DNA from 2 places in the Arthrobacter sp. TmT3-37 genome. Region 1 is predicted to be linked to the other one. Evidence: predicted binding sites of a transcription regulator. Region 1 holds the regulator's gene; the other holds the start of a gene.
What was found. Region 1 encodes LexA, which represses DNA repair genes until DNA is damaged. Its sites were predicted from a motif close to TCGAACANNTGTTCGA; they were not measured.
Positions count from the first base shown of each region.

Region 2: a site for LexA is predicted at 2,853-2,868, ahead of ruvA (Holliday junction branch migration protein RuvA). Genes of this name have one in related genera too.

Region 1 covers NZ_JBTNDU010000013.1:67,149-74,546, reverse strand. Annotated here, with positions in the region: gene ACX80U_RS14745 (SseB family protein) at 1-474, opposite strand, end outside; gene priA (bifunctional 1-(5-phosphoribosyl)-5-((5-phosphoribosylamino)methylideneamino)imidazole-4-carboxamide isomerase/phosphoribosylanthranilate isomerase PriA) at 471-1,229, opposite strand; gene ACX80U_RS14735 (hypothetical protein) at 1,305-1,463, opposite strand; gene hisH (imidazole glycerol phosphate synthase subunit HisH) at 1,468-2,106, opposite strand; gene hisB (imidazoleglycerol-phosphate dehydratase HisB) at 2,103-2,720, opposite strand; gene ACX80U_RS14720 (histidinol-phosphate transaminase) at 2,864-3,958, opposite strand; gene ACX80U_RS14715 (LysM peptidoglycan-binding domain-containing protein) at 4,060-4,533, opposite strand; gene lexA (transcriptional repressor LexA) at 4,916-5,629, shown strand; gene ACX80U_RS14705 (ATP-dependent DNA helicase) at 5,752-7,398, opposite strand, start outside.
Region 2 covers NZ_JBTNDU010000003.1:273,387-280,784, reverse strand. Annotated here, with positions in the region: gene secD (protein translocase subunit SecD) at 1-304, opposite strand, end outside; gene yajC (preprotein translocase subunit YajC) at 389-955, opposite strand; gene ruvB (Holliday junction branch migration DNA helicase RuvB) at 1,058-2,173, opposite strand; gene ruvA (Holliday junction branch migration protein RuvA) at 2,170-2,799, opposite strand; gene ruvC (crossover junction endodeoxyribonuclease RuvC) at 3,015-3,584, opposite strand; gene ACX80U_RS06345 (YebC/PmpR family DNA-binding transcriptional regulator) at 3,621-4,379, opposite strand; gene pdxT (pyridoxal 5'-phosphate synthase glutaminase subunit PdxT) at 4,382-5,218, opposite strand; gene ACX80U_RS06335 (DUF1727 domain-containing protein) at 5,330-6,601, shown strand; gene ACX80U_RS06330 (type 1 glutamine amidotransferase) at 6,601-7,371, shown strand.

The DNA of each region.
Region 1 (7,398 bases):
TTCGGCCTGCTCTGCCGCGGCGGCGAGGGCGGCCCGCGCCGCGTAGGCGGCCACGGGCCGGGCGTCCGGGTGCCACCGTTCCAGCGCCCGGCTGGAGGAGAACACCGGCAGGGCCTTCCGCCCGTCCGGCGCGGTGAGCGTGACGAGCGCCATGTCCGCTTCCTTGTCGGCCCGGAGGCCGGAGGCGGCGTCCCCTTCCGCGCCGAGCTGGGCCACGATGGGGATGAACACCCGTGCCGTCGTCAGTGCGGCGAAGACGGCCCGTTCACCCCGTCCCGGCCGGTCGGACGTCTCCAGGAGTCCGGCCACCGCGGCGGCGAGCCGCGCGTCGGCCGCGCCGTCGTCGTCGTCGAACGCGTGCAGCGGATTGTCGGGTCCCGACAGGTCCCGCCCGGCCCACGGCCGTCCCGCGGAGTCGGCGGTGTTGCCGGCCAGCGCGGCGGCGATGTGCGCGGGCAGCTGCCTGCCGGTCACGCGTCCGCGGCGGGCAGCCCTGCCACGTCCAGGGCCTGGGGCAGGGTGAAGGCTCCGGCGTAGAGGGCCTTGCCCACGATCGCGCCCTCGAGTCCCTGCGGCACGAGCTCGCGGAGGGCTGCGATGTCGTCGAGGCTGGAGATACCGCCCGAGGCGACGACGGGACGTGTCGTCTTCGCGAGGACCTCCCTGAGGAGTTCGATGTTGGGGCCCCTGAGGGTCCCGTCCTTCGTCACGTCGGTCACGACGTACCGCGCGCACCCGGCATCCTCGAGGCGCTGCAGGACCTCCCACAGGTCTCCGCCCTCCTGCGTCCAGCCGCGGGCGGCCAGCGTGGTGCCGCGGACGTCCAGGCCGACGGCGACGGCGTCCCCGTAGCGGGCGATGGCCAGCTCGGTCCACTCGGGGTTCTCGAGCGCGGCCGTGCCGAGGTTTACACGCGTGGCACCCAGTTCCAGTGCGGCGTCCAGCGATTCGTCGTCGCGGATGCCCCCCGAGAGCTCCACCTTGATGTCCAGGTGCTTCACGACACGCTCGAGCAGCTCCCGGTTCGAGCCGCGCCCGAAGGCCGCGTCCAGGTCCACGAGGTGCACCCACTCGGCGCCGTCCTCCTGCCAGGCGAGCGCCGCGTCGAGCGGGTCCCCGTAGCTGGTCTCGCTGCCCGCCTCGCCCTGCACCAGGCGGACGGCCTGGCCGTCCGCGACGTCGACGGCGGGGAGGAGTTCGAGCGTGGGTGATTCGGAGAAGGGGCTCATCGTCTGCTTGGCTGCTTTCGTACGCGCGGCGCGGGCCGCTGGGTCGGGACGGTCGGTCTGGACAGGGTGCTGCGGCTAGTCGCCGGGCAGGGTGAACAGGTAGGCGGCGAGCAGCGAGAGCCCCGCCAGCACCAGGAAGGCGATCCACACCCAGCGCGGGAACTCCTGGCTCCGGAGGGAGTAGGCACCTCCGATGAGGACGCCGGCGGCTCCCATGAGCACGAGGCTCAGCACCGGCTCACCGCAGGCTCTCGATCCAGTTGCGCAGGAGCTGGGCGCCCGCGTCACCGGACTTCTCCGGGTGGAACTGCGTGGCGCTGAGGGGCCCGTTCTCGACGGCCGCGATGAAGCGCCCGCCGTGGTCGGACCAGGTGACCTGCGGCGGCCTCATGGCGGGCTGGTTGACGTCGAAGGACCAGTCCTGGACGCCGTACGAGTGCACGAAGTAGAACCGCTCGTCGGCGATGCCGTCGAACAGGACGGTGTCCTCCGGTGCGTCCACCGTGTTCCAGCCCATGTGCGGCACGACGTCCGCCTTCAGCCGTTCCACGGTCCCCGGCCATTCGCCCATGCCCGGCGTCCGCACACCGTGTTCGACTCCTTCGTCGAAGAGCACCTGGAGGCCCACGCAGATGCCGAGGACGGGACGCCCGCCCGCGACGCGGCGGCCGATCATCCGCAGGGCGTCGACATCCTTGAGTCCCTTCATCACGGCCGCGAACGCGCCGACGCCCGGCACGAGCAGTCCGGACGCGTTCAGGACGTCGTCCGGCTCGGCGCTCAGCACCACCTCGGCGCCGACGTGCTCGAGGGCGCGGACGACGGAGCGGACATTGCCCGACCCGTAGTCGAGCACGGTGACGGTGCGCGCGGTCATAGCGCCCCCTTCGTGGACGGGATGCCCTCGACGCGGGGGTCGGGTTCGACGGCTGCACGCAGCGCCCGGGCCAGGGCCTTGAACTGGGCCTCGACGATGTGGTGCGGATCGCGGCCCGCGAGGACGGTCACGTGGAGGCAGATCTGGGCGTGCAGCGCGATCGCTTCGAGGACGTGGCGCGTGAGGGATCCGGTGAAGTGCCCGCCGATGAGGTGGTACTCCTGCCCGGCGGGTTCTCCCCCGTGCACCAGGAAGGGCCGTCCGGAGATGTCGACGACGGCGTTGGCGAGGGCCTCGTCCAGCGGCACCGTGGCCTCGCCGAAACGGCGGATGCCCGCCTTCGTGCCCAGGGCCTGACGGAGGCCCTCGCCGATCGCGATCGCCGTGTCCTCGACCGTGTGGTGGACGTCGATGTGGGTGTCACCGGAGGACCTGATGGTGAGGTCGATCAGGGAGTGCTTCGACAGGGCGGTGAGCATGTGGTCGTAGAACGGCACGGTGGTGTCGATCGAGGACACGCCCGTGCCGTCGAGGTCGAGTTCCACGAGCACGCTGGACTCACTCGTGACGCGCTCGATGCGGGCCGTACGGCCGCTGGCGGCATCAACTGTCATTGCATTCCTTCTGTGCGCCGGCGGTCGGCCGGGCGCTGATCGGCAGTGGTCGGGAGGGCTGGTGGCGCGGGGCCGGGAGGATGCGGCGCTCCGAACCCTTCAAGTCTAGGAGGACCGGGCCGGGCGGGGCGCCGCGGTACCGGCTACAGCAGCTTCTTCAACGCTGTGAGGAACACCGTGGTCTCCCGCTCTGTTCCGGCGGTGACGCGCAGGGAGCCGGGAATGCCGACGTCGCGGATGAGCACGCCTGCGTCCCGCAGGCCCTCCCAGACCCGGTGGGGATCCTCGAGGCCCGAGAAGAGGACGAAATTGGCGTCCGACGGAGCCGGCGAGAGCCCGAGGTCCTCGAGTTCCCGCACGATGCGGTCGCGCTGCACCTTGATGGCCTCGACATTGGACAGCAGCGTCTCTGCGTGGGTGAGTGCGGCGTTGGCCGCCGCCTGCGTGATGGCCGACAGGTGGTACGGAAGGCGGACCAGCCGGAGGGCGTCGGTGACCTCCGGGGCGGCGGCGAGGTACCCCAGCCGCGCCCCCGCCAGGGCGAAGGCCTTGCTCATGGTGCGCGAGACCAGCAGGCGCGGTCGGCCGGGGAGCAGCGTGAGCGCGCTCGGTGTCCCCTGCTGGGCGAACTCGCCGTACGCCTCGTCCACGATGATGATGGCCCGCGCGTCCTCGCCGGCCTCGTACGCGGCCTCGACGACGTCGAGCCCCAGTGCCGTGCCGGTGGGGTTGTTGGGAGAGCACAGGAAGACGACGTTCGCACCCGAGGACCGGATGGCGCGGGCTGTCGCGTCCGGCGTCATCGAATAGGCGGACCCGCGCTCGGCGGTGATGTAGCGGGTTCCCGTCCCGCTGGCGAGCAGCGGGTACATCGAGTACGTCGGCGGGAAGCCGATCGCCGTGCGTCCCGGCCCGCCGAAGGCCTGGAGGACCTGCTGCAGGACCTCGTTCGACCCGTTGGCCGCCCAGAGATGCTCGGGCGTCAGCCCGTGCCCGATGTAGTCGGCGAGGTTCTTCCGCAGCTCGGTGAACTCGCGGTCCGGGTACCGGTTCAGGCCCGTGGTGGCTTCGGCGACGGCCTGGACGATGGCTGCATGCACGTCCGCCGGTACACCGTGGGTGTTCTCGTTGACGTTCAGCAGGATCGGCACATCGAGCTGCGGTGCACCGTAGGGGTGCAGCCCGACGAGGTCATCGCGCAGGGGGAGGTTTGCCAGGGCATCGACGGAGGAGGGCACCGTTCAAGTTTAAGCGATGGCGGCCCTCGCAGCGAATGCTGCGCGTCAGGTGCCTGGACCGGCCCTGCCCGGCAGGGCGGGAACCGATGCGGGACCGGGGGCTAGCCCTCGGCCGGTATGGAGATACTCTGGCCGGCCTGGACGACGGACGAGCGGAGATTGTTGAGCTCTACCATCTCCGTGACGACGTCGCGCGGGTCGCGATCGGGGGCGTACCGCACGGCGAGGTCCCACAGGGTCTCGCCCGCGGCCACGTTGACGTCGACGACGGACGAGGAGACGGGAGCCGATTCCCCGGCCTGGGCCTGCGAGGTCAGGAAGGCCCCGAGGAGGATCAGGGCGGCGACGCCCAGCGCGATCGGCAGGCCAACGAGGAGCAACCGCCCCCGCCGGGTGAGGGTCAGCGGGCGCTCCGGTTCCCGCGGCGAGTGCTGGTGCTCCCCCGCCGACGTGGAAGCCGACGTGGAAGCCGGCGCGGGAGTCGAAGGAGCCGCGACGAGCCGGAGGTGGACCCCCGGCCGGGCGGGTGCCAGTGCCAACGCCGTACTGCCCTGCGGTGCTGGTGCCTCTGTCATCGGCCTACCTCTTTCCCTTCGAATGTTCCGTGTGGAAACGCAGCGTGTTTCGAACACACGTTCTAATTCAGCTGCGCTTATTTCTAGCATCTACGGACGATGCTTGTCGAGACTCGCTCGAACATATGTTTGAAAACCGCCCCGGACTGGCCTAGCGTGAACAGCACGGTCTATCACCGGCGTGTCCTGCTCCTGAGCCGCAGGCCTGCCGGTGATGGTCCCAAGACAACCATCCGCCACTGACAGAAACGGCTCCCACTGCGCGGGAGCCGCACGGCGGACACGACGGGATGCGCAGTCCCAGGCGAAAGGCACACCAGTGGTGGAACCAACACCGGCAGCGCGGCAGGAATCGAACATCGCCGACGTCCCCACCGATGCCGTGCCCCTCTCGGCCGGGCGGGGACGCCCGAGGGGCCGTTCCGTGTCGAAGGGGCTGACGGCGCGCCAGCTGACCATCCTCGAGACCATCCAGCGCTCGATCGCCGACAAGGGCTACCCGCCCTCCATGCGGGAGATCGGCGACACTGTCGGGCTGGCCAGTCTGTCGAGCGTGACGCACCAGCTCTCCCAGCTGGAACGGCTCGGCTACCTGCGACGGGACCCGAAGCGTCCTCGCGCCATGGAGGTGCTGCTGCCCCTGACGCTCGCGTCGGAGCCGGTGTCCGCCGGCGCCTCCCCGACGGACCGCAAGCCTGCGGGCGAGCACCAGATCGCCGTCGACACCGCCCTCGTGCCGCTCGTCGGCCGCATCGCGGCAGGCGGGCCCATCCTCGCCGATCAGGTCGTGGAGGACGTCATGCCCCTGCCGCGCCAGCTCGTCGGGCACGGGGACCTCTTCATGCTCAGGGTCTCCGGGGACTCGATGGTGGATGCCGCGATCTGCGACGGCGACTGGGTCGTGGTGCGGCGGCAGCAGAGCGCCCAGAACGGCGACATCGTCGCGGCGCTGCTCGACGACGAGGCCACCGTGAAGACCTTCCGCCAGCGTGACGGGCACACGTGGCTCCTGCCGCAGAACACGCGCTACGAGCCGATCCTGGGCGACCACGCCAGCATCATGGGCAAGGTCGTCTCGGTGATGCGCGCCCTCTAGGAGGCGCTCCGGCGCGTCGTCGGCGACGCCGCCGAGCGCTTCGGAGTCCCTCCCGGCGCCGACGTCGCAGGCGAACCTACCGGGCGCCCTCCAGGAGGCCTGCGGATACGGCGGGACGGGCGTCAGCGGCCCGAGAGGCGTTCGAGGATGCCCGTGACCGTGGCGCGGTCGGTGGTCGCCCAGAAGGGCGGCAGGGCCGCCCGGAGGAACCCGCCGTACCGTGCGGTGGCGAGGCGGCTGTCCAGCACTGCCACCACTCCCCTGTCTCCCGCCGCCCGGATGAGGCGACCCGCTCCCTGGGCGAGCCGCACGGCCGCGTGGGTGGCGGAGACACTCATGAATCCGTTGCCACCGTTCCGCGCGACGGCCCTCGTCCGGGCCGTCATCAGGGGATCGTCGGGTCGGGGGAACGGGATGCGGTCGATCACCACCAGCCGGCACGACGCCCCTGGGACATCGACACCCTGCCACAGCGACATGGTCCCGAACAGGCAGGTGTCGGGCTCGTCGGCGAACTGCGTGACCAGTGCGCTGAGGGAGGACTCCCCCTGGCACAGGATCTCGAAGTCGACCTTCGGTCGGAGCGCCTCGGCCGCCTCCTCGGCGGCCCGTTTGGACGAGAAGAGGCCGAGAGCGCCCCCGCGTGAGGCCCTGAGCAGGACCAGCAGCTCGTCCAGCTGGGCGTCCGACGTGCCCCGCTCGGGTTTGGGCAGGTCCTTCGCCACGTAGAGGACGCCCTGGCGCGGATAGTCGAAGGGGCTCCCGACGTCCACGCCGGTCCAAGCGGGCGCACCGGGACCACTGAGGCCCAACGACCCCGCCACCGGACCGAACTCCGAGCCGATGGCGAGCGTCGCCGACGTCAGGATCACGGTGTGGTCCTCGAAGAGGCCTTCCCGCAGCCGTCCCGCCACCGAGAGCGGGGCGACGTTCAGGGTCGCCGGTGCACTCTCGTCGGGCTGCGCATAGCCCGCACCCGGTGTGAAGGTGCTCGGGCGGGATGCCCAGACCACTTCGTTGAGATCCGGTGCCGCGAGGATGCGCTCGGCCAGCTCGAAGACCAGCGTCGTCCTCGAGCGGGCGACCTGCCGGCCACCGTCGGCGTCGGCCTTCGATTTGCCGTCCGTCTTCGTGTCGGACAGGGCGGCCCGCGCCGCGTCGCGGACCTGCGCCAGCGACTGTTCGAGATCGTCCGGCAGGCCGCCGGGCAGCAGGCCGGACGGGATGAGCTCGGCGGAGGCCTCGAACGCTGCGGCCGCGGTGTCGAGGGCGCCGGTGCTGATGGAGGCGTGGCGCCGCAGGGCGGCCGCCGCGGCCATCACCATCGAGGCGGACAGCTGTCCGGACACGGCGCCCGTCACCCGGTCGTGGAGTTCATGGGCCTCGTCGATCACCACGACGTCGTATTCGGGGAGCACGGCGATGCCCTCGAAGGCGCTGATCGCGAGCATGGCGTGGTTGGTGATGATGATGTCGGCGTCGGCCGCGGCGGCCCGGGCCTTCTCGCTGAAGCACTCCTGGGCGACAGGACAGCGGGCAGCGCCGAGGCACTCCATGCTGGAGACGGAGACCTGGCGCCACGCGCGGTCGCTCACGCCGGGCACGAGGTCGTCGCGGTCACCCGTCGTCGTCTCCTCCGCCCACTCGCGGAGACGCACCACGTCCCTCCCGAGGGCCGATGCGGGGGCTCCACCGCCGGCAGGGGAAGGATGGGGGGCAGCGTCCTCGCCCAGGCTGAACAGGGCGTCCGGGGCGTCCTCCTCGGGAAA
Region 2 (7,398 bases), on a different contig from region 1:
ACACGATGACGTTCTGCCCGGACTGGGTGTTGATCTCGGCCTCGGCGACGCCGGAGCCGTCCACGCGCTGGCGGATGATCTCGACGGCCTGGTCGAGCTGTTCGGGAGTGATCTCCGTGCCGCCCTGGACCCGTGGGGCGAGGATCATCTGTGTTCCGCCCTCGAGGTCGAGGGCCAGCCGGGGACTCCAGCTCGCGGTGCTCCAGTAGGAACCCGCTCCCAGCAGGATCGCGAGCAGTGCTGTCAATGCGCCCAGCCAGACTAGTGTCCGCTTGGCTGCCGTCCCGGGACCGGTACGAGGCATGGTGGGTGTCCTTATTCAGTGGCGCGGCTCTCGCGCCGGGTTGATCCAGAGAGGGCGCGGCTGAGTACCGCGCCCCAGAAGATGCTAGTTGTCGGGGTTCACTTTGGGGTCGCGCGCATCCCGCGCGTCGCGGTTCTCCCGGGTGGACTGCTCGCGGTCCAGCCGCTCCAGCGTCTCCTCCGGGGTCTCGACACCCGATACCGCGCCGGGAGTTCCCGCGGCGGTCGAACCGGCCGTCGGCGTCCGATCGAGCGACGACGCGTCGTCGGGCACCGCGGCGCCGTCGTAGGCGTCGAGATCGCCGCGGTCCGCCGTGGCGTCCGCGTCATGGGCGACGGTCGGTTCCTGCGTGACGACCTTGGAGAGGGCCTGGGTGTGCACCGTGGCGGTGTTCCCGGGCGACAGTTCGAGGACGGCCTTGTTGTTCTCCTGGTCGATCGAGACGATCGTCCCGTAGAGGCCGAACTGGGTCATGACCTCGGTGCCGGGCTCCATCTGCGTCCGCATCTCCTTCACCTGCTGCTGCGTCTTCCGCTGCCTGCGGAACATGGTGAAGATCAGGAATGCCAGCGCCAGCGGCAGCAGGAGGGAGAAGATGTCGAAGGGAGGGGCATCTCCGGAGGTGGTCTGGGCGACTACATGTGCGAGCACTGGGAATTTCCGTTCCTGGGACTGGAGGTGTGGGCGGCAGGACTGTGCCCCGGCACACATTCGAAGACACCAGTGTAAAGGGGAAAGCTGGGCGTCTCCTCGTCAGGAGTCCGGCCGGCTCCAGCCGTCAAGGCCCGATTCCGCTCCGAGGAGGGTGTCCGGCGCCACGGAGAACAGGTCCTCCGGCATGGCCGCGGCCACGTTCGCGGGCATCTCCAGGCCCAGATGCTTCCACGCTGCCGCCGTCGCGATCCTGCCCCGCGGAGTGCGCCCCAGCATGCCCTCACGGACCAGGTACGGCTCGGCGACGGTCTCCACCGTCTCCGGTTCCTCCCCCACCGCGATGGCGAGGGTCGACAGCCCCACGGGACCGCCGTTGAACTTGGTGATCAGCGCTGTCAGGACGGACCGGTCCAGCCGGTCCAGGCCCCTGGCGTCCACCTCGTACATGTCGAGGGCTGCACTGGCTGACCGCGCGTCGATGAGGTCGATGCCATGAACGAGCGCCCAGTCCCGCACGCGTCGGAGCAACCGGTTCGCGATACGGGGCGTCCCCCGTGAACGCCCGGCGATCTCGGCGAAGGCGGCGGAGTTCACCTTCATGTCCATGAGCATCGCCGAGCGGCGGAGCACCAGCTCGAGCTCCCCGGTCGAGTAGAACTCGAGGTGGCCGGTGAATCCGAACCGGTCGCGGAGGGGTCCGGGCAGCAGCCCGGCGCGGGTGGTCGCGCCGACGAGCGTGAACGGCGGCAGCTCCAGCGGGATCGCGGTGGCCCCGGGGCCCTTGCCCACGATGATGTCCACGCGGAAGTCCTCCATGGCCATGTAGAGCATCTCCTCGGCGGGCCGCGACATGCGGTGGATCTCGTCGAGGAACAGGACCTCCCCGTCCGTCAGGGACGAGAGGATCGCGGCGAGGTCACCGGCGTGCTGGATCGCGGGCCCGGAGGTGATGCGCAGCGGTGCGTTCATCTCCGCGGCGATGATCATGGCGAGCGTCGTCTTCCCGAGTCCGGGAGGGCCGGAGAGCAGGACGTGGTCGGCGCTGCGCCCGCGCAGGCGCGAGGCCTCCAGGACGAGCGAGAGTTGCCGCCGTACCCGCTTCTGACCGACGAAGTCGTCGAGGTTCTTCGGCCGCAGGGCCGCCTCCACCGCCCTGTCCTCGGGGTCGGCCGCCGGCGCGACGAGCGGGGCGTCCTCGGGGTGGCTGTCCGTCATGACCCGACCTTCGTCCGGGCCGAGCTGCGCGCGCCGTCCTGGCCGAGGCGACGCAGGGTGAGTTTCAGGATCTGGCCCACGTCACCCGTCTCGGCGACCTCCGGTGCCTCCGCGACGGCCGCGTCGATGGCGGCCCCGGCGTCCTTCTCGGACCAGCCGAGCCCCATCATGGCCGTGAGCACCTGGCCCTGCCACGTCTGCTGGGAGACGCCCGGCTTCGACTCCAGGGGTACGAGCTTCCCGGCGAGTTCGAGCACGATGCGCCGCGCACCCTTGGGGCCGATGCCGGGCACCTTGCTGAACGCCTTGTCGTCGCCCGAGGACGCAGCCACCCGGATCGCGTCCGGTGCGTGGACGGCGAGGACGGCGAGGGCGAGGCGGGGGCCCACGCCGCTGACCGCCAGGAGGGTCTCGAAGACCTCGCGCTGATCGGCGTCCTCGAAACCGAAGAGCGTCATGGAATCCTCGCGCACGATCATCGCGGTGGCGACCGTCGCCTCGGCCCCGACGCGCAGCCCGGCAAGGGTCTGCGGCGTGGCCTGGACCTGCATGCCGAAGCCGTTGACGTCGATAACGGCGGAGTGCAGGCCCACGTGGGTCACTGTCCCGCGCAGGGAACTGATCATGAGGGTCTCCAGGGGCACGAGTGGGAAGGGGCAGGCCGGGCTGTCACCCGGCGTCGAACATACGTTCTAATCGTCAACCGTACCGGCCTCTCCGCGCAGGGGCGACCCCGCCACACCGGGAAGGGCGTATCCGCTCCGGTGCGGAGCGGCTGCAGGGCCGGTCGACGGCGATCGAGGCACCGTGCCGGGGTTCGGGCAGCGTAGGCCCGGACCGGCTAGCGACGTCGGGCGCGGGCTTCCGCCTCGGCCCAGATCCGCTGGGCGGGCGTGACGGACCCGCCGGACGCCGCAGCACCCTGCAGGCCCACTCCCCTCCGCCAGGCGTGCGTGATCGCGAGCGCGAGCGCGTCGGCGGCGTCGGCCGGCTTCGGCGCGGTCTCCAGGCGCAGGATCTTGGTCACCATCTTCGTGACGGCGACCTTGTCCGCCTGCCCGTTCCCCGTGACGGCGGCCTTGACCTCGGTGGGCGTGTGGAGGGCCACCGGGATGCCCCGGCGCGCGGCGGCCACGATGACGACCCCGGACGCCTGCGCGGTACCCATGACGGTACTGATGTTGGTTCCGCTGAACACGCGCTCGACGGCGAGGGCCTGCGGTTCGTGCAGGTCCAGCCACGAGTCGACGGCCTCCGAGATGACCAGGAGCCGCTCGTCGAGGCTCCTGCCCGCCTCCGTACCGACGACGCCGACGGCGACGAGCGTCGAGCGCCGGTTCGGCTCGATGTCGACGACGGCGAGGCCGCAGCGCGTCAGCCCCGGGTCCACGCCCATGACGCGGTACGTCACGGTGTCACCGGTCCTGCGATGCCGAGCGGTGCGATGTCAGTCGTCGTTCTCGAGCTCACCCAGGACGTCGTCCGAGAGGTTGGCGTTCGAGTAGACGTTCTGGACGTCGTCGAGCTCCTCCAGGGCGTCCACGAGCTTGAGGAACTTGCGGCCGCCGTCGGCGTCGAGGTCCACCTGCATCGACGGCACGAACTCGACCTCGTCGGTCTCGTACTCGATGCCGCTCTCATCGAGCGCCGCCACCACGGCCCGGAGGTCCTGCGGGTCGGAGACGATCTCGAAGGTGTCGGTGGACTCCTTGACCTCGTCCGCTCCCGCGTCGAGGACCGACAGCAGCAGCTCGTCCTCGGTGAGTCCGTTCTTCGGCAGCGTGACGACGCCCTTGCGCGCGAACAGGTACGCCACGGAACCGGGATCCGCGATGGTCCCGCCGTTGCGGCTGATCCCGAGGCGCACCTCGGAGGCCGCGCGGTTCTTGTTGTCCGTGAGGCACTCGATGAGCAGGGCCGAGCCCTGGGGCCCACGGGCCTCGTACATGATGGTCTGGTAGTCGACGGCCTCGCCGAGCAGGCCGGCGCCGCGCTTCACGGCACGGTTGATGTTGTCGATCGGCACGGAGGTCTTCTTCGCCTTCGACACGGCCAGCTCGAGGCCGGGGTTACCCGCGACGTCGGCCCCGCCGGCCCGCGCGGCGACCTCGATGTTCTTGATCAGCTTGGCGAAGGACTTCGCGCGCTTGGCGTCGATCGCCGCCTTCTTGTGCTTGGTGGTTGCCCACTTGGAGTGCCCCGACATGCTTATGCTTCTCCTCTGATCATCCGAATAAACAGTTCGTGGACCCGCCGCTCCCCCGTGACCTCCGGATGGAAGCTCGTGGCCAGCAGGTTCCCTGAACGCACTGCGACAATTCTAGCGACCGGCTCCAACTCGGACGCCCCGCCGGCACCATCGTCCCCCGCCGCCCCGCCCGGGCTGGTGGACGTGCCGGCGGCCGGGCCCGGCTGTGGAGCCTGCCCGGCGGGCACCTGCGCGAGCACCTCGACGCCGTCGCCCACCTTCTCCACCCACGGCGCGCGGATGAAGACGGCCCGCACGGGGTCGCCTCCCGCAGCACTGCCGGTCGTTGCGAGGCCCGCGAAGGCGAGGTCGGTCTCGAAGGACTCCCGCTGGCGGCCGAAGGCGTTGCGCCGCACCACCATGTCGAGCCCGCCGAGCGTCTGCTGCGGATTGCCGAGCCGGTCCACCGATGGATCGGCGATGACGTCGGACAGCAGGATCATGCCGGCGCACGAGCCGTAGACGGGCAGGCCGCCGGCGATGAGGTCCCGCAGCGGGTCCGCCAGGCCGAAGGTGCGGGTGAGCTTGTCCATCGTCGTGGACTCGCCGCCGGGGATGATCAGGCCGTCGATCGCTGCGAGTTCCGAGGGCCGCCGGACGGGCACGGCGCGCCCGCCCAGCGAGGTGACGGTCGCGATGTGCTCGCGCACGTCACCCTGGACCGCGAGCACTCCGACGACGACGTCCGTGCGGACCGTCGTCGTACCGGCGGCAGCGCGGACCGTGGCGTGGTCGGAGGCGGCGGACGGAGCGGCGCCCGACGTGGGCAGGGGGGCCGAGAAGGACGGGGAGGTCATCCCTCAATTCTAGGTCGCCGGCACCGTCCTGCCGCCGCCGGAGGGCCGGCGTGAGCAGCGCCTCCCCGCCGCGTCCCGGGAAGGCGGGCCGGCCTGCGATAATTTGTAGCCATGAATCCCCTTCCAGTCCTCGTGGGCAAGGCCGTGCGCGTCGCTTCGCGCCTGCGCGGCGGCGGCTCCGCGTTCCCCGGCCTCGTGGTCGAGCGCCTCGACCCCGGCTTCATGGGCCGGGCGCTCTCCGGCCTCCCCCACGGCGTCGTCGTCGTGAGCGGGACGAACGGCAAGACCACCACCACCAAGATGGTCGTCGAGCTGCTCGAGGGCCAGGGCCTGAGCGTCTTCACCAACCGGACGGGCAGCAACTTCACCCGCGGCGTCGCCGCCGCGCTGCTCGGCGAAGTCGACTGGCGTGGACGCCTGAAGGCCGACGTCGCCGTGCTCGAGCTCGACGAGGCGCACGCCGTGCACTTCGTGAAGCTCGTCCCACCCCGGCACTCGCTGCTCCTGAACGTCCTCCGCGACCAGCTCGACCGCTTCGGCGAGATCGATGCCACGACACGCCTGCTCGAGCGCATCGCCCTCGCCACCACGGGGACCGTCGTCCTCAACCGTGAGGACCCCCGCGTCGCGGGCCTCGCCTCGTCCGTACCGGCGACCGAGGTCGTCTACTTCGGCCTCGACGCGTCGCTGAGGAGCACCTTTCCCAACGACGACGAACTGCGCGGTGCCGAGTGCACCGCGCCGGCGTCGGCCCTGCCCGCGGACGTGGTGCTGCGCTCGGTGGACGGGAACTCGGCGGAGTTCGAGGTCGCGGGTACGACCACCCGGACCGACCTCCGCCTCCGCGGCGTCTACAACATCTTCAACGCTGCGGCGGCCCTCGCGGCGGCCCGGGCGGTCCTGGGCGGGACGGCCGACACCGCGAGATTGTTCTCGTCGCTGGCCGCCGTCGAACCCGCCTTCGGTCGCGGGGAGAGCCTCGTGGTCGACGGGCAGGCGCTCGAACTGGTGCTCGTCAAGAACCCGAGCGGTTTCCGGCTGGGGCTGAAGTCCTTCGACCCCGCCGGCTGCGCGACCATGATCGCCATCAACGACAACTACGCCGACGGCCGCGACATGTCCTGGCTGTGGGACGTCGACTTCGACTCCCTGGGCCTCGGCGGCGTGGACGTCGTCAGCGGCGTCCGCGCCTACGACATGGCGCTCCGGCTCAAGTACGACGACGTCCGGGTCGGCGCCGTCGAGCCCGACATCACCGACGCGCTCAGGGAGTTCGTCCGGATGTCGGCAGGGCGCCCGAAGCGTATCTTCTGCACCTACACCGCCATGCTCGCGGTCCGCCGCGAACTGTCCAAGATCACGAAGGTCGAGGTGGTCTCCTGATGAGTGACGCCCCATCCGCGAGCTCGCTGACGGAGGCCCCTGCCGATCCGTCGAAGGGCTCCCTGCGCATCCTGCAGCTGTACCCGCGGGAGATGAACATCTACGGCGACTACGGGAACGTCCTCGTCCTCAAGCAGCGCCTCGCGTGGCGAGGCTACGGGGCCGAGATCCTCGAGCACAACGCCGGGGACGCCTTCCCGGAGGACGTCGACATCATCGTCGGCGGCGGCGGCCAGGACAGCGGGCAGGTCGTGATCCAGGACGATCTGCAGGCCATCGCCCCCCGCCTGCGGGAGCTGGCCGAGGACGGCACCCCGATGCTCCTCATCTGCGGCCTCTACCAGCTCTTCGGCAACGTCTTCCGCACGCACGACGGCACCGTCATCCCCGGCATCGGCGTCCTCGACCTGGAGACACGCGGCGGGACCGAACGGTTGATCGGCAACGTCGTCGCGCGGAGCGACGAGTTCGGGGAGATCCACGGCTACGAGAACCACAGCGGGCAGACCTTCCTCGGGAGCGGACTGAGGCCCCTGGCGACAGTGGTCAAGGGGGCGGGCAACAATGCGGAGGAGAACCACGAGGGCGCCCGCCATCGGAACATCGTGGCGAGCTACCTCCACGGTTCCCTGCTGCCGAAGAATCCCGCGATCGCCGACTTCCTGCTGCGCACCGCCGCGGAACGCCGGTTCGGCTCGTTCCAGGACGACGGCGTCGACGACTCCCTGGCCGAGCTCGCCCGGCAGCACGCCGGCGCGAGACCGCGGTAGCCGGGACAGCATCCCGGCGGGCCCGTC